Linked DNA regions of Spirosoma rhododendri. The protein of the gene in region 1 binds, or shares a complex with, the protein of each later gene. Links are inferred from orthologs where the notes say so. Each region holds a gene or a part of one and is shown on either strand. Other genes may lie near its edges.

The links.
Region 2: the proteins of carB (region 1) and carA are in contact, whole or in part, in a solved structure (PDB 1KEE), measured with the Escherichia coli proteins. The link is inferred for Spirosoma rhododendri from one-to-one orthologs.

What each region holds. Positions count from the first base shown.
Region 1 is NZ_CP051677.1:1,580,418-1,588,658, forward strand. The notes cover bases 142-3,589. They hold carB (carbamoyl-phosphate synthase large subunit), read right to left. Parts: upstream 3,219-3,589; coding sequence 342-3,218; downstream 142-341. Other genes in these bases: HH216_RS06365 (hypothetical protein), read right to left, coding at 142-223. Outside these bases: more of HH216_RS06365, read right to left, coding at 8-141; HH216_RS06375 (ABC-2 family transporter permease), read right to left, coding at 3,621-5,285; HH216_RS06380 (ABC transporter ATP-binding protein), read right to left, coding at 5,292-6,068; HH216_RS06385 (aspartate-semialdehyde dehydrogenase), read right to left, coding at 6,164-7,177; HH216_RS06390 (porin family protein), read right to left, coding at 7,341-7,982; HH216_RS06395 (5-formyltetrahydrofolate cyclo-ligase), read right to left, coding at 8,124-8,241. UniProt on the Escherichia coli protein: Large subunit of the glutamine-dependent carbamoyl phosphate synthetase (CPSase).
Region 2 is NZ_CP051677.1:2,097,784-2,105,390, forward strand. What follows is about bases 36-2,849. They hold carA (glutamine-hydrolyzing carbamoyl-phosphate synthase small subunit), read left to right. Parts: upstream 36-800; coding sequence 801-1,898; downstream 1,899-2,849. Other genes in these bases: rplQ (50S ribosomal protein L17), read left to right, coding at 36-711; HH216_RS08825 (AAA domain-containing protein), read right to left, coding at 1,932-2,849. Also shown: more of rplQ, read left to right, coding at 1-35; more of HH216_RS08825, read right to left, coding at 2,850-5,855; HH216_RS08830 (TerC/Alx family metal homeostasis membrane protein), read right to left, coding at 5,882-6,946; HH216_RS08835 (glycosyltransferase family 2 protein), read left to right, coding at 7,172-7,607. UniProt on the Escherichia coli protein: Small subunit of the glutamine-dependent carbamoyl phosphate synthetase (CPSase).

The DNA.
Region 1 (8,241 bases):
GGCAATATTAGGAAATCTCATTATAAATGTCGTCTTCGGAAAAGAAGCCAGCTGTTTCAGCCGATCCTTTCAACTCACGACGAATCTTATTCATCTTCTCGATGTGAAGATAGTTTTTCACAATTCGGCTAATCATCTCCTCTGATGACAGATCAGCGGTAGTTGACGCTTCTTCCAAATCCTGAAAAACGGTATCCTCAAATTTGACAGCTACAACAGTCATAGTAGTTGGCCTCTTTACATTCGTACGAATATCTATTATTCAAACGTAAACTGCAATAAAACAGTTGTGCCACACCGGGTTGGCATGGCACAACAAACAAAATAAGCTGATGTGAGTCTTACCGGCTCAAATACAGGTTCCGTTCGGCGTAAACTTTCTGGAAGAAATCGTCGGTCAGATCATCAATAAAGTAGATACCCTCACCAGTTGATTTCATTTCGGGGCCAAGTTCCTTATTGACGTTCGGGAATTTGCTGAACGAGAATACTGGAATCTTGATCGCGTAACCACGCTTGGTCGGTTTAAAATCAAAATCCTTCACCTTTTTGTCGCCCAGCATCACCTTCGTTGCGTAGTTGACATACGGTTCCTGGTAGGCTTTGCAGATGAACGGCACGGTCCGGCTGGCGCGGGGGTTGGCTTCGATGATGTACACCACCTCGTCTTTGATCGCGAACTGAATGTTGATCAGGCCGACCGTTTTCAGGGCCACCGCAATCTTCTTCGTGTGCGCTTCGATTTGCTGAATGACGTTCTCGCTCAGGTCGAACGGGGGTAGCACGGCGTAGGAGTCGCCGGAGTGGATACCCGCCGGTTCGATGTGCTCCATGATGCCGATGATGTACACATCTTCACCGTCGCAGATGGCATCGGCTTCAGCTTCGATGGCGTTTTCGAGGAAGTGGTCGAGCAGGATGTTGTTGTCGGGGATGTCCTGCAAAATCTTCATCACGTGCTGCTCCAGCTCGTTTTCGTTGATGACGATCTTCATGTTCTGCCCACCCAATACGTAGCTGGGCCGCACCAGCAGCGGGAAACCTAGTTCGCGCGACAGTTCGATAGCGCCTTCCGACTCGCGCACTGTGCCGAATTTTGGGTACGGAATGTCGAGCTTTTGCAGCATACCGGAGAAAAGGCCCCGGTCTTCGGCCAGATCAAGCGCTTCCCAGCTTGTACCGATGATCTTGATGCCGTAGCGGGTCAGTTTCTCGGCCATTTTCAGCGCGGTCTGTCCACCCAACTGTACGATAACGCCTTCCGGCTGCTCGTGCATGATGATGGCGTGAACGTGCTCCCAGAATACCGGCTCGAAATACAGCTTGTCGGCGATGTCGGGGTCGGTCGAGACGGTTTCCGGGTTACAGTTAATCATGATCGTCTCGTAGCCCGCTTCCTTGGCGGCCAGAACGCCGTGAACACAGGAGTAGTCGAACTCAATACCCTGTCCGATGCGGTTCGGTCCCGAACCCAACACGACGATCTTCTTCCGGTTCGAGCGCACCGATTCGTTACCCGGCAGATCCGATACGGGTTCGGGGCGATCCTGCGTAATGGGCAACTGGTTGTTGAACGTCGAGTAGTAGTACGGCGTGCGGGCTTCAAACTCAGCCGCGCAGGTATCGACGCATTTGAACACCCGACGAATGTTGTGCTGCTGCCGGTACTGGTAAATTTTGCTCTCGCGTACTTGCAGGAGGTGAGCAAGCTGCCGGTCGGCGTAGCCTTTCTGCTTGGCAGTGCGCAGCAGTTCGGGCGGCAGATCGTCGAGGTCGTACTTCTCCATTTCGCGCTCCAGCAGGATCAGTTCTTCGATCTGATGCAGGAACCAGGGGTCGATTCGGGTCAGTTGCTGAATCGTGCGGAACGACATCCCGGCTTTGAAGGCGTCGTAAATATGGAACAGGCGGTTCCAGCTTGGGTGCGCCAGACTTTGCTTCAGCGCGGCAACGTCGGTCAGTTCGCGACCGTCGGCACCGAGTCCGTTGCGCCGGATTTCAAGCGACTGACAGGCTTTTTGTAGCGCTTCCTGGAAGTTCCGGCCAATACCCATCGCTTCACCCACCGACTTCATTTGCAGGCCCAGCGACCGGTCGGCACCGGGGAATTTGTCGAAGTTCCAGCGCGGTACTTTTACAATTACGTAGTCGATCGCTGGCTCGAAGAAGGCCGATGTCGTGCCCGTGATCGGGTTCATCAGTTCATCGAGGTTGTAGCCGACGGCCATTTTCGCAGCAATCTTGGCGATAGGATAGCCCGTTGCTTTCGACGCCAGTGCCGATGAGCGGCTTACCCGTGGGTTTACTTCGATAACGATAATATCGTCGGTCTGCGGGTTGACGGAGAACTGAATGTTACAGCCGCCCGCAAACTGCCCGATGCCCGCCATAACCCGGATGGACAAATCCCGCATTTTCTGATACAGCGTATCGGGCAGGGTCATGGCCGGGGCCACCGTGATCGAGTCGCCGGTGTGAATACCCATCGGGTCGAAATTCTCGATGGAGCAGATAATCACGAAGTTGCCGTTGTTGTCGCGCAGCAGCTCCAGCTCATATTCTTTCCAGCCCATCACGCTCTGCTCGACCAGTACTTCGTGTACCGGCGATGCGTGCAGGCCGTTGGTCAGGGCTTTGTCGAACTCTTCGGGGGTGTTGACGAAACCGCCACCCGTGCCGCCGAGCGTGAACGACGGACGGATAACCAGTGGGAAGCCAATTTCCTGCGCGATCTCTTTGCCTTCCAGAAACGAGCGAGCCGTGCGGCCTTTGCAGACACCGGCACCAAGCTCAAGCATCAGCAGGCGGAACTTCTCCCGGTCTTCAGTCGTCTCGATGGCTTTGATGTCGACGCCGATAATTTTCACGTCGTACTTCGTCCAGATACCCGCTTTGTCGCAGTCGATGGCAAGGTTGAGGGCTGTCTGACCGCCCATTGTTGGCAGAACCGCGTCGATGGGCCGCCCCATTTCCCGGTGTTTCTCCAGAATCTCGACAATCGATTTTTTCTCCAGTGGCTTTAGGTAGACGTAATCCGCGTTGATCGGATCAGTCATAATCGTCGCTGGGTTGGAGTTGATAAGCGACACCTCGATGCCTTCGTCGCGGATAGACCGGGCGGCCTGCGAACCGGCGTAATCGAACTCACAGGCCTGACCGATGACGATTGGACCCGAACCAATAATCAGAACCGAGCGGATGTTGGTGTTTTTTGGCATTATTCAGCAGGACAACGAAAAGGCACAGCCGAGTGCTGCACCGGTAATGATCACATTCAACAGGCGGATGATTCCCAACCCGTTGAGGGGTGACTAAAAATCCTGCAAAAGTAGATTGTACGGGGGGGAAAGGCAAGGATACAAACGGAAAAGCCCGTCGATCAATGTCATTGTTAACATTGAACTTGTCTCTGATAGCATCCCTGCCGCTTCGGCGGTCCGATGTCGAGCCGTAGGCCAAGTTGGTGCGAATTAGTTGCAGTGGTGTCAGGTCCCCGACCTGACACGCTCGCGTCAGCCAGTAGCTTCGCCCGGAATGTGTCAGGTCGGGGACCTGACACCACTGAAGACTCGTTGTTAGCCGCTATCGCGGCCCGACAGCAGGGATGCTGTCGGAGGCAATCAAGCCATTGCGATCTGATTCCAGTTGGTGCGCTGATACTGTCGCATCAGGAGCCAGACGACGAGAAGGGCAAGCACGATGCCTCCCCAAACACCGTAGGGGATAAGTGTTAAGATGAAATGCAGCCCGCCGACCAGCGTCAACACTACCAGTGTAAGCAGACTGCGGCCCGTGTTGCTTTGGTTGACGGCGTCGACCGGAACAGAAAATGGCATCCGTCGGTCCGACAGCAGGGCCGACGCCAGCAACATCACGATGGTGTTAGCGTAACCCAGCATTATATCATCTACTTTATCGAAGCCGTTTTTGCCAAGCAGATAAGCCGCCACCAGCAGGTAGAAAGGCGTTACCAGCTTGACGATGATGGCTTTCAGCGCACCCGTCAGAATGTCGCCCGGTTGCCGGATGGGGGCGGCACCGTAGAGCCACGACGCCTTGAAACTATCGGACGCCGATAGCTGATACTGCGCGACCATGCCGTACAGCCCCGCGAAGTAGAGCGAAAACAAGGTGGAGAATTCGCTATTGTTGAACCCACCGCCCCGCACCGACATAAAGACGATGTACACGAAGCCGAAGCCGAGCTGGGGGTAAGTTTTCAACTTGAATTTGCGGTCGCGGCCCATGATCCGCCAGGCAAAGGCAAATGCAGCCCGTTCAAGTAGCGAGCCGGTGAACCACCCGGCCAGTTGATCGAGCAGGCGGGTGGGTTGTGCCACCGTAGCCGCGATGGGTTGCGCGGATTTGCTGTCCTGATCGAGGCTGCTCAATTTCTCAGTAAACGAACCCGTCATAAACTGGCTCATCACCCAGATACCGCCCACCGGCATCAGAATCGCCAGCGCGATGAGTAGCAGGTGATCGGTGTCGAACGTTCGCTGGAGTACACTATCGACCGCCCCGGCCATCCACATCGGCGGTACCAGATAGTGCCACCATTGCCGGTCCAGCGCGTCGCTCAGGTCGGACCGGTTTATCAGGCGCGGAATCAGTTGGTATCCGCCGTAAAATGCAATCGCCATCACGATCTGCACGTAGTTGATGATCTCCCGCAGCTTGTCTTCGCTGATAAACCGCATTAGACCCAGATACAGCAGGTTGGTCAGGAACACCATCAGCATGGCCGACAGCAGACTAAGAAACAAAAACAACAGCCCGGCGACCGGCCCGAACCGATACCCCAGAACAAGGATGCTGCCGATGCCCGTTGCCAGCGCGATAGCGAACAGATAGACCGAAATGTGTGTAATCCGCGCGAGCCAGAGGGTGCGACTGCTAACGGGTCGGGGCAGGATAATCTGATTGTCGGACGAGTCTAGGATAATCGACGAAAAGTCGGAAATCAGCGTCATGGCGCACAGAATCATGACGTAAGCAAACTGGAGAATCAGCGGAAAGAATAAGCTTTCGCGGTCTTTGAACGCCAGTTGCAGCGATAGTAACGTGCCGAACAAGGCGTAAAAGCCGAGTACCTTCAGGAACGTGTTGTTCGGCGGGTCGCTGTCTTTTTTCTGCTGCCCGTAGCGGCCCAGCGTCGTGTAGTTGCGTCGGTTGTCCATCATCAGCTTGACCTGCACGATGGCCCGTAACTGCGAATAATCGGCCCCCAGCCACCGGAACAGCCCTTGCAGCCGGTCGAGAATCGACAAAATGAGCGGTGTCATAGCCGGTTAGTTGGTCAGCGTATTGATAAATTCCCCGGCTACGTCGGTCTGACTATCGCTGCCGGTCATCTGCGCGAACAGTTGCTCCAGCGATTCCGGGCGTTGGTGCTGCAATTCGGCAAACGTCCCGTCGGCAATAATTTGGCCTTTGTTGATGATGATGATCCGGTCCGAAATCTTCTCGACCACGTCCATGATGTGCGAACTGTAGAAGATTGTCTTGCCGCTGTTTGCCAGTTGCCGGATAATCTCTTTGACCAGTACGACAGCGTTAGCGTCCAGCCCCGACAGGGGTTCATCCAGAAAAATAACGTCGGGATTATGCAGCAGGCCCGAAATCAGCAGCACCTTCTGCCGCATCCCTTTCGAGAAGGCCGTCATGCGGGCGTAGGCGTTGTCGGATAATTGAAACAGGCGCAGCAGGTCGAGGGCTTTCCGTTCGATATGCTCCTGATCGAGTTCGTACAGCTGCCCGACGAATTGCAGGTACTCCATCGGCGTCAGTGAATCGTAGAGGGCCGCATTTTCGGGGACGTAACCAATGCGCCGTTTGATGTCGAGCGCGTTTGTGCGAACGTCCATGCCCAGCACCGTCGCGTCACCAGCGAAGTCGGGCAGCATCCCGATCAGAATTTTCAGCGTCGTCGATTTACCCGCCCCGTTCGGACCAATATACCCGACGACCTGCCCCGCGTCGACGCTGAGATTGATGCCGTTCAGCACGGGTGCCCCGCCGTATGATTTGACAAGATTGCGGAGTTCAATAATGGGAGAGGTTGTCACAATAGGATAAGCTAAGCGTGTAAGGAAAGGTACAAAAAAAGTCCCGCCGGGCAGCAAGCCAGACGGGACTTTCGGTAACCGTATTAGATAAGCGGTTAGGCAACTACTTCGGCTGCTTCAACCAGCTTGTTCTTCATCAGGTATTCGGCAATCTGAACCGCATTGGTAGCGGCCCCTTTGCGCAGGTTATCGGCCACGATCCACATGTTTAGCGTGTTGGGCTGCGTTTCGTCGCGCCGAATCCGACCGACAAACACTTCATCACGACCGTGCGCCGTCAGCGGCATTGGGTAGACGTAGTTCTTCGGATCGTCCTGTACGATAACGCCATCGGCATTGCTGAGCAGTTCAACGACTTCAGCCAGATCGAAATCGTTTTCAAACTCGATGTTCACCGACTCCGAGTGACCACCGATCGTCGGGATGCGTACCGTCGTGGCCGTCACCTGAATCGAGTCGTCGCCCATGATCTTTTTGGTCTCGTTGACCATCTTCATTTCCTCCTTCGTGTAGCCGTTGTCGAGGAATACGTCGATGTGGGGCAGCACGTTGAGGTCGATGGGGTGGGGATACACCTTTTTCGCGTCCTGATCGCCTTTGCGCTCGGCAAATAACTGATCGACAGCCGCTTTGCCCGTTCCCGTCACCGACTGATAGGTCGATACCACGATGCGCTTGATTTTGTAGCGATCGTGCAACGGCTTCAGCGGCACAACCATCTGAATGGTCGAGCAGTTGGGGTTGGCGATAATTTTATCGTCGGCGGTTAGTGTATCGGCGTTGATTTCGGGCACGACCAGTTTTTTGGTCGGGTCCATCCGCCAGGCCGACGAATTGTCGACGACGAAAATACCGGCTTCGGCAAAGCGGGGGGCCAGTTCGAGCGAGGTGCTGCCACCAGCCGAGAAGATCGCAACAGCGGGTTTGGCGGCAATGGCGTCTTCGAAGCTGACGACCGTGTACGGTTTACCCTTGAACTCAACCTGTTTACCCACCGACCGCTCGGAAGCGACGGGAATCAGTTCGGACACGGGGAAGTTACGCTCGGCCAGCACCTTCAGGATTTCGCCACCGACCAGGCCGGTAGCCCCCACGACTGCGATTTTCATAATTTATTCAATATTTATTTGAAAATGAGTCGCAAAAGTACGGTAAGAGTTTGACAAAAATTAGGTAGAAATGGTAAAAAAATAGATGACTATCGAAGCGAATAGAGATAGAGGGAGTTTGATGAACAACATAAATAAGCGTTATCGAAGACAACGATTTTAGCTACCTGCGACCAAACAAAAAGTGCATAGAAACGCCGTATACTTTGTTTTTACTTATATAAGAACGACTATTCTCAATATTAGCCAGCCCCCGTGCGTAAAAGAATGAAAGTCCCAGTCCCGACGTCAGATCATAACCGGTTGACACACGAAGGCCATAATCGATCCGTCTTGTCTGATTCGTTTCTGAGCCAAATTCAATATCTGTTGGGCTTCCCTGACCATCCAGAATAATATTATCCTTCCCGCTAAGTGCATAACCAATGTACGGTCCTGCTCCAACTAAGGCCCGACCGGGGCCAGCTTTTAAACTGTACGCGAGCTGGACTGGTACTTCCAGGTAATTGATCTTATGGGACCGCTCAACGACGGGTCCTATTTCCGGGTTGCCGTTTAATGTATACTGCCCTCCCTTCCCCGAATAAAGAAGCTGTGGCCTGATTGACCAGTGACGACTTACTGCGATATCAGCTGTTAGGCCGGCGTGAAAAGCGAGAGTGTTTGGGCCGTCGAAGGTATAGTAAGGCGTTTTGTAAGGCAAGCTTGCCAACTGTCCACCACCAACCAAACCAACACGCATCTGTGCTATCGACAATGTTGACGCGAAGACAAGGATAAGAATACCAAAGAGTAATTTTTTCATGAAATACGCTGAGCTGTTTCATGAAAAGTAAATAATCAGCTAGGGTGATACAAGTTCGTTCCGGAAAATTATCACGTATGGCATCTCTTGTCTTTGCTTTGGATGCAACAAAAAGCATCTCTACTATTAAAGACAAGACAGCTACATATTATTTGGTGCCAGACAATCATCCAATGGCACATCCGTTTCGTTTACATCGGCTATTTGCTCGACTGGCTCGAACAGCGAAAGGCCGACTTTTAAGCAGTCGGGGCGGCAA
Region 2 (7,607 bases), 520 kb from region 1 along the record:
ACGACGGTGGCCAAAGCCAAAGAACTGCGGAAGTTCGTTGAGCCAATCCTGACACGCGCGAAGGAAGACAACAACCAGAATCGTCGGGTTGTGTTTCAGACACTGACGAACAAGGAAACGGTGAAAGAACTGTTCGGTACGGTAGCCGACAAAATTGCGAACCGTCCCGGTGGCTACACACGCATCATCAAGCTGGGCAACCGGCAGGGTGACAATGCCGAGACTTGCCTGATTGAGCTGGTTGACTTCAACGAACTTCTCATCAGCGCAGCCGCCGAGAAAGCGACAGCAACGACCCGTACGCGCCGGAGCCGTCGGAGTGGTGGAGCTAAGGCAACGGAAGGCGCAGAAGTGGCACCAGCTACGGCTGAAGCAACGACTGCTGATGCTGACGCGGTAGAAGCACCGGCTGATGCGCTGCCCGCTGACGCTGAAGTCGCTGAGACCTCGCCCGCAGCTGGTGATGATCTGACGATCATCGAAGGCATCGGTCCGAAAATCGCCGAAATGCTGAATAACGCTGGTATCACGACGTTTGCCCAGCTGGCGGATGCTGACGATGCTACCGTTCAGCAAGTGCTCACAGAGGCTGGCCCACGCTTCAACGTACACGACGCTACGACCTGGAACGAGCAGGCTGCACTGGCCCGCGACGGCAAGAATGATGAACTGAAAGAATTACAGGACCGTTTGAAAGGCGGCAAAGAATAATCATCGGTGAGTCATCAATGTCATCATACAAAAATGGGTTAGCCGGTAACGGTTAGCCCTTTTTTTTAACCTTTTTGACCAACGCATTCATGAAACAGGCACAGGAAGCCCTATTGGTTCTACAGGACGGTACCGTTTATCGGGGGCTGGCACTCGGCAAGAAAGGCACTGCCGGTGGCGAAATCTGCTTCAATACCGGCATGACCGGTTACCAGGAAATCTACACGGACCCGTCTTATTACGGTCAGGTAATCATCAACACGACGTCGCACATTGGTAATTATGGCGTGTTGAACAATGCTGAGCAGGAATCGAACAGCGTGAAAATTCGTGGAATGGTTTGTAACTTCTTCTCAGACATTCATTCCCGCTACACGGCCGACGGTTCATTGCAGGATTATTTTGAACGAGCAAACATCGTAGGTATTCACGGTGTCGATACGCGTCAGCTAGTGCGTTACATTCGCTCGAAGGGCGTTATGAACTGCATTATCTCGTCGGAGATACTGGACCCGGCGGTGCTCTTGTCAATGTTGCAGGAAGTGCCGGATATGTCGGGACTGGAACTGTCTTCGGAGGTAAGCACGAAAGAAGCCTACGAAGAAGGCGATCCCGAATCGAAACTGCGGGTTGCTGTGCTGGATCTGGGCGTTAAGCGCAGTATCCTGAGCAACTTTACCGAGCGTAATGTATTCTGTAAGGTGTTTCCGGCTAAAACCAGCTACGAAGAGCTGGCAGCCTGGAAGCCAAGCGGATTTTTTATCGCAAACGGGCCGGGCGATCCATCGGCTATGCCTTACGCGGTGGAGACTGTAAAGCAGGCACTCGATGCCGAAAAGCCGTTGTTCGGTATTTGCCTGGGTCACCAGATACTGTCACTGGCTAGTGGTATTTCGACGTACAAGATGCACAACGGGCATCGGGGGCTGAACCATCCGGTGAAAAACCTGATTACCGGTCGTTGTGAAGTTACGTCTCAAAACCACGGCTTCGCTGTCAGTGCCGATGAGTTACAGGATACGGACAATGTCGAACTGACGCACGTTAACCTGAACGACAAAACGATCGAAGGGATTCGGCGGAAAGATAAGCCTGCATTTTCGGTGCAGTATCACCCCGAATCGTCGCCGGGTCCGCACGATTCACACTACCTGTTCGATCAGTTCGTGGGTATGATGAAGGAGTAGAAGAGAAAGCGGGGCGGAAACGTCCCGTTTTTTTTAGATCGAAGACGCAGGATTACGCCAGTAGTTACGACTCCAGACGCGTTTGAACAACCAGCCCCGTTCGCGGAGTGCCAGTGGTAAGTAAGCAAGTGACTGCTTAACTGGCTGATCGTAAAACTGATCGTCGTCGGTAAGTAGCAGCGACTGATACGTATCGTCGGAGCGAACTGTAAGATCAGCGAAGGGTAATTCCTGATGGCGATCCGGCGATTGCTGCGCCAACTGGTCTTTTAGCAATGTATCACCGTGCAGGGCCGTCACAGGCTGAGGCTGCGGTCTGAATTGACCCTCCGAAACCATCAGCGCATAAGTTAGGTAATCGCGCAGTCGCCTTGTGCCTTCCCCAGTCGCAGTGTCGACTTTGAGTTGATCCGGCCACAAACTGGTAATAACGTAGACTCGTTCCCGCGCCCTGGTGACCGCCACATTCAGCCGATTTTCGCCCCCGGCCGTATTCAGACTACCGAAATGCATGGTCAGGCGCCCCCGTTCGTCGGGGGCGTAGCCGATCGAGAAAATGATAATGTCGCGCTCATCGCCCTGCACGTTTTCGATGTTCTTGACGAACAGGTCCGGAATCTGAGTCGTCAACGGGCTTTCGTCGAGCATATTCTGTATCAGCTGCTGTTGCGGGTAGTTGAACGTAACAACACCCACGCTGCGGCCCGGTTGCTCGATAGCAAGCTGCTGAAGCTGCGCCAACACAGCCGCTGCTTCGACAGTATTGGTGTTGCGCGCCCATTGCCCGGTTACGTGCAGATAACGAATTGCCGGGTTAGCCTGATTGACCTGATCGAAATAGGGAAGAAGCTGTAATCTGTTCTGGTAAAAATGCTGGTTGGAAAATGTGATCAGATCGAGCGATCGGCTGCGGTAGTGCTCGGTTAGCAATACCTGTGGCAAGTGTCTGGCGGCTAGTTCGAGTAGGGATTCAACCTCCAGTTCAGCCGGTGTTTCCTCGTCGGCATCGGTAAGGTCGTCGATCTGTGTGCGGTACACGTCGTTTGGTCGTAGCTGCTGATTATCGCCGGTGACCACGATCTGACGACCCCGGAAGAAAGCAGGCAGCCCGCTTTCGGCGAAACACTGCGAAGCCTCATCGACAATGACAAGATCGAATAGGTTGAGCCGAAGTGGAAAAATCGCTGATACGGATTCCGGCGACGCCAGCCAGCAGGGAATCAGCCTGAACAGCTCGTCGGTGTGCGTTTCCACCAGCTTGCGCAGCGGCCATATGTTCCGCTTTTTCGTCGTCTGATGCAATAAGTCTCGGTACGTAACGACGTTGCTGACTCGGTTGAAGGTCAACTTCCGGTAGGTCTGCTCGCGCAACTTGATCAGCAGCATATCGCGGTTCAACTGCTGCTTACGTTGTATGCTGTCCTGCAATGCCTGCTCCGTCTGCGCCATTTTCAGAGACGAAACACTGCTCAATTCAGGATGACGTTGCTCCAACAAATCGAGCCAGGCCAGCCGGATTGAATTTTGAAACAGTCCGGCCCAGTCGTGCGGTGCGTAACTGCTCAGTTGCTTTATAATCGACTGCTCGACGGGCGAGAACGCAGCATACAGCCGGTCGGCCTCGACGAACAGATCAAAACGCTGCCGGAGCGATGTACTTAGGGCGTCGGCCTGGATTGGTTGTGTCCAGAGCAAGTCGAGTTGCTCATCCGATAAGTGCGATTGCTCTTGTGTGAAATGTGCTACCTCCGTCGATAACGAATGGAACTGACGAAGTGCGGCTGCCATCTGGGGAGCAGTAGCACCGACAGCGTCAACTAACGTCGACAGGGGAGCAATTACGTCCAGACTGGCCAGCAACTGCCTTGCCTGCACTAATTCACACAAGGCATTGGGCGTAATAGGTAGGCCGATACGCTGTAGCCAGGGGGTTACTTCCTGCCGGATTTGCCCGGCCCGAATGGCATTGGTAATCCGACCAAGCAGGAGCCGAAGATGAGGTTCTGAATCAGTCAGCCCCGTTTCCCCGAGAAGGTCATCTATCTTTTTCCCCGCCGTGTCGGTCAGCCGCCACCATTGCCAGCGTAGCCACGACGGCCGTGCCTCCAGCGCGTCAAGCACTAATTGCTGACTTGCGGGCAGATCGGGAAGTGCCACAACCGATTGCGGCAGGGCATTCGACTCCGCTAACTGCCATGTCTGCGCCAACTCAACTAGTTGGCCGTCGCCAAGCCATTCATCTGTCTGGTAATGCAAGGTCCGCAACTGACCAACCGTACGCCAGACAGATGCCGACTCGACCGCGTCGAGTTTGCTGATGGCGCTGCTCAGCTCGGCAGAATACGCAGACCAGGCTAGTAACTCGCTTCGGGAGAATGATAGATCAGTGGTTGTACGTAGCTGCAACTGAACTGACTGGGCCAATTCAGTCCATTGGCGAATCGTTTGCTCGATACGTGAGCGGTCTACCGTGCCGTAGTCTGCAAACGAACGACGGTTGGCCCATAAAGGAGCGTTTTTCAGTTCTTCCTCGTAGGCAACAAACTGCGTTAATCGCTCAGTAAAGGCTATTGCGTCGGTTAGTTGAAACTGCGCGGCTACAGAACTTAACTCGAGAACAGGACGATCGGGATGACTGGTCAGGTATAGTTCCTTTGCCGAAATACCGAAAACAGATGTGTCGAAAAGCGATGTCTTGACCGTTTGCAACCATCGCACTGCTTCGTCGATTCGGTTGCTTTCCTGCTCGAAGTCGCGCTCCAGCAATACCGCATTCAACCCGTTATTCTGCTGCCGGTACGCGTCGACACTGTCGATCTGACTGGCAATTTGCGCGTACAGCGCCCGGCGGTCGTCCTGAAAGTCGTGAACGAGCGCCATAAACGGAGCCATACCCACCGCCTGCAAACGAGCCTGTACAACATCCAGCGCAGCCCGTTTTTGACAGACCAGCAACACCCGCCGACCAGCCGCAGCTGCGTCGGCCATCAGATTCGCGATAAGCTGTGACTTTCCCGTTCCCGGCGGTCCCTGAACGACCAGCGATTGCCCCGAACGAACGGCCCGGACAGCGGCTTCCTGCGAGGCATCGAGGGCTAAGGGAGTTCGTAGTTGCTTTTCCGGTAACCGCTCAGTCGCTATGACCGGGTCGCTGGCGGGCAAACCGGTATCAGCGGTAAGTTCAATCAGCTGGTCGTAGTCGGGAGACAGGTAAGAACCCGCCTGAGGAAAAATGCCAAGTACGGCTTCCTGGAAAAGGGTTAGCTCGCCATGATGCTCTAGCTGATCGAGGCTACGTACCGATTGCTGATCGAAAAAATGCAGCGTGTCGCTAAATAGATCCGTGTTAAAATTGACGTTGAGCAAACTGTCGCGTAGCCATTCGTACAACTGCGTACGAAATACCAATGGGTCGCGGTCGAAATCCGACAGGGCTTTCTCCGCTAATTCGTCCGGCAAACGAATCGCGTTGAACTGACTGTACGCAATTAGAAACGTAGGGTTCAAAAAGCCCAGTTCATCAGACCGCCTTGTGAGCCGCCATTGCGCCCCCTGCTGACTGATGGTTACGGGGAAAAATAACAGCGGTGCGTGAATAACCGTACCGTCGAGGAGCTTACCCCGTACGAACGGCCAGCCGACGTATAGATCATCGGTGCCACGTTCGTCGATAATGAACCTGGCTGTTCGATCTATCTGGCGTAGTTTGCGGCTAACCTGATTGCTGCGCTCGTGTCGGGCATCGAGTACGGCACAAAGCGGTACAGACGCTTTTCGTCCAATCAGATCAGCGATCAGGCTGAACGACGATCGATTCAGTAGAAAGTCGCAGGTATGTAGGTCCACAAACTGACTACCGGGCAGGCTGTTCAGCACCAGCGATCGATTGCGGCTGCTCAGGTTGGTAAGCCGCCGGCGATAGGCCCGAAGAACGGAGAGCGAAACCGGAATAATCACGACATACAGCGAATGTTACTACGTAATCAGGCAGGTTTGTTTTCGGTTTTTTCAGGAATGAGCCACGATGCCAACACGCTGATGCCCAGGATGGCTACGATAATGTAAAGAGAGTAAACGGGTTTGAAACCCAGATCGTGCAGCCACGGTTCTGCCAGCATTTTTGCCCCGATAAACGTCAGCAGTACTGCCAGACCAACTTTGAGGAAACGGAACTGCTCAATAATGCTCGACAGAAAGAAGAACATCGACCGAAGGCCCATGATGGCAAATACGTTCGAGAAAAAGACGATGTACGGGTCTTTCGTGATCGAGAAAATAGCCGGAATTGAATCGACCGCGAAAATCAGATCGGTAAATGCGATGACGATAACGATCAGAAACAGGGGCGTCACGTACAGCTTGTGATCGATTTTGCCCCGTACAAAAAAGTTGTCGCTTACGTTGCGGGGGAAGATATTCAGGTATTTGGAGGCAAACTTGACCACCGGATGATTGCCCGTATCGATAGTATCTTCTTCGTCTTTCTGGAAAAAGAGCTGAAGGCCGGTGTACACCAGAAACGCACCGAACAGGTACAGAATCCATTCGAACCGTTGAATCAGTGCCGATCCGATAAAAATAAAGAAGAAACGTAAGACAATCGCTCCCAGAATACCCCAGACGAGGATCTTCTTGTAGTAGCGTTCTCGGACGCCGAACGAATTGAAAATCAGAATAAATACGAAAATATTATCAGCCGATAACGAATACTCAACCAGGTAACCGGTGATATACTCGAGCGACATGTTATTCTGGAAGCGGGCAAGGCTGGCGTCAAAATTGCCGGGTACGAGCGTAACGTGACTGGCGTATTTGCTGCGTACTTCTTCCAGCTGAGCCATGTCGTAAATGCCATGAACCAGGTAGCCGTACGATTTGAGAAAAAAGTAAAACGCAACCGACAGGGCAACCCAGATGGCACTCCACGTAGCGGCTTCCCTGAACGTGACAACGTGGCTGGTTTGCTTGGAGAAAATCCCCAGATCAAACGACATGACAACCAGTACGAAAGCGGCAAAGGCAATGAAGAAGATTGTTTCGCTAGACATTACACGGAAAAAACGCGGAAGACGAGACTCGTATGCGCTTGACTTCGCTACGCACCGGATTCGCCTTTCGGGCGGCTATGATTAACAAATAACAGTGACAAGTTGCCGGTCAGTTGCCTGAAGACGAGCTAAATCGACCCGTAAATTTACGGTCAATCAACGCAAGGGGCTAGTCTGATTCGGTAAATAATTGGCATAGTGATTAACAGACATTAGTTTTGGGTCATGTTTAATGGTAGAAAAGTAATTGTGGTCATGCCCGCTTACCGGGCTGCTTTGACGCTCGAGCGTACATACCGGGAGATTCCGTTTGATATCGTCGACGAAGTTATTCTGGTCGATGATGCCAGCCCTGACAACACAGTAGAGGTAGCCCGGCAGCTTGGTATCAACCACGTCATTCGCCACGATAAAAACAAGGGATACGGTGGAAACCAGAAAACCTGCTACCGCAAAGCCGTAGAACTCGGGGGCGATATCGTTGTTATGCTCCACCCCGACTACCAGTATACGCCCCTATTGCTGACGGCCATAATCTCGATCATCGGTAACGGCCTATATCCGGTCGTGTTTGCGTCACGGATTCTCGGCAAAGGTGCCCTCAAAGGCGGGATGCCGATGTACAAATACGTGGCTAACCGTTTTCTGACGTTCACGCAGA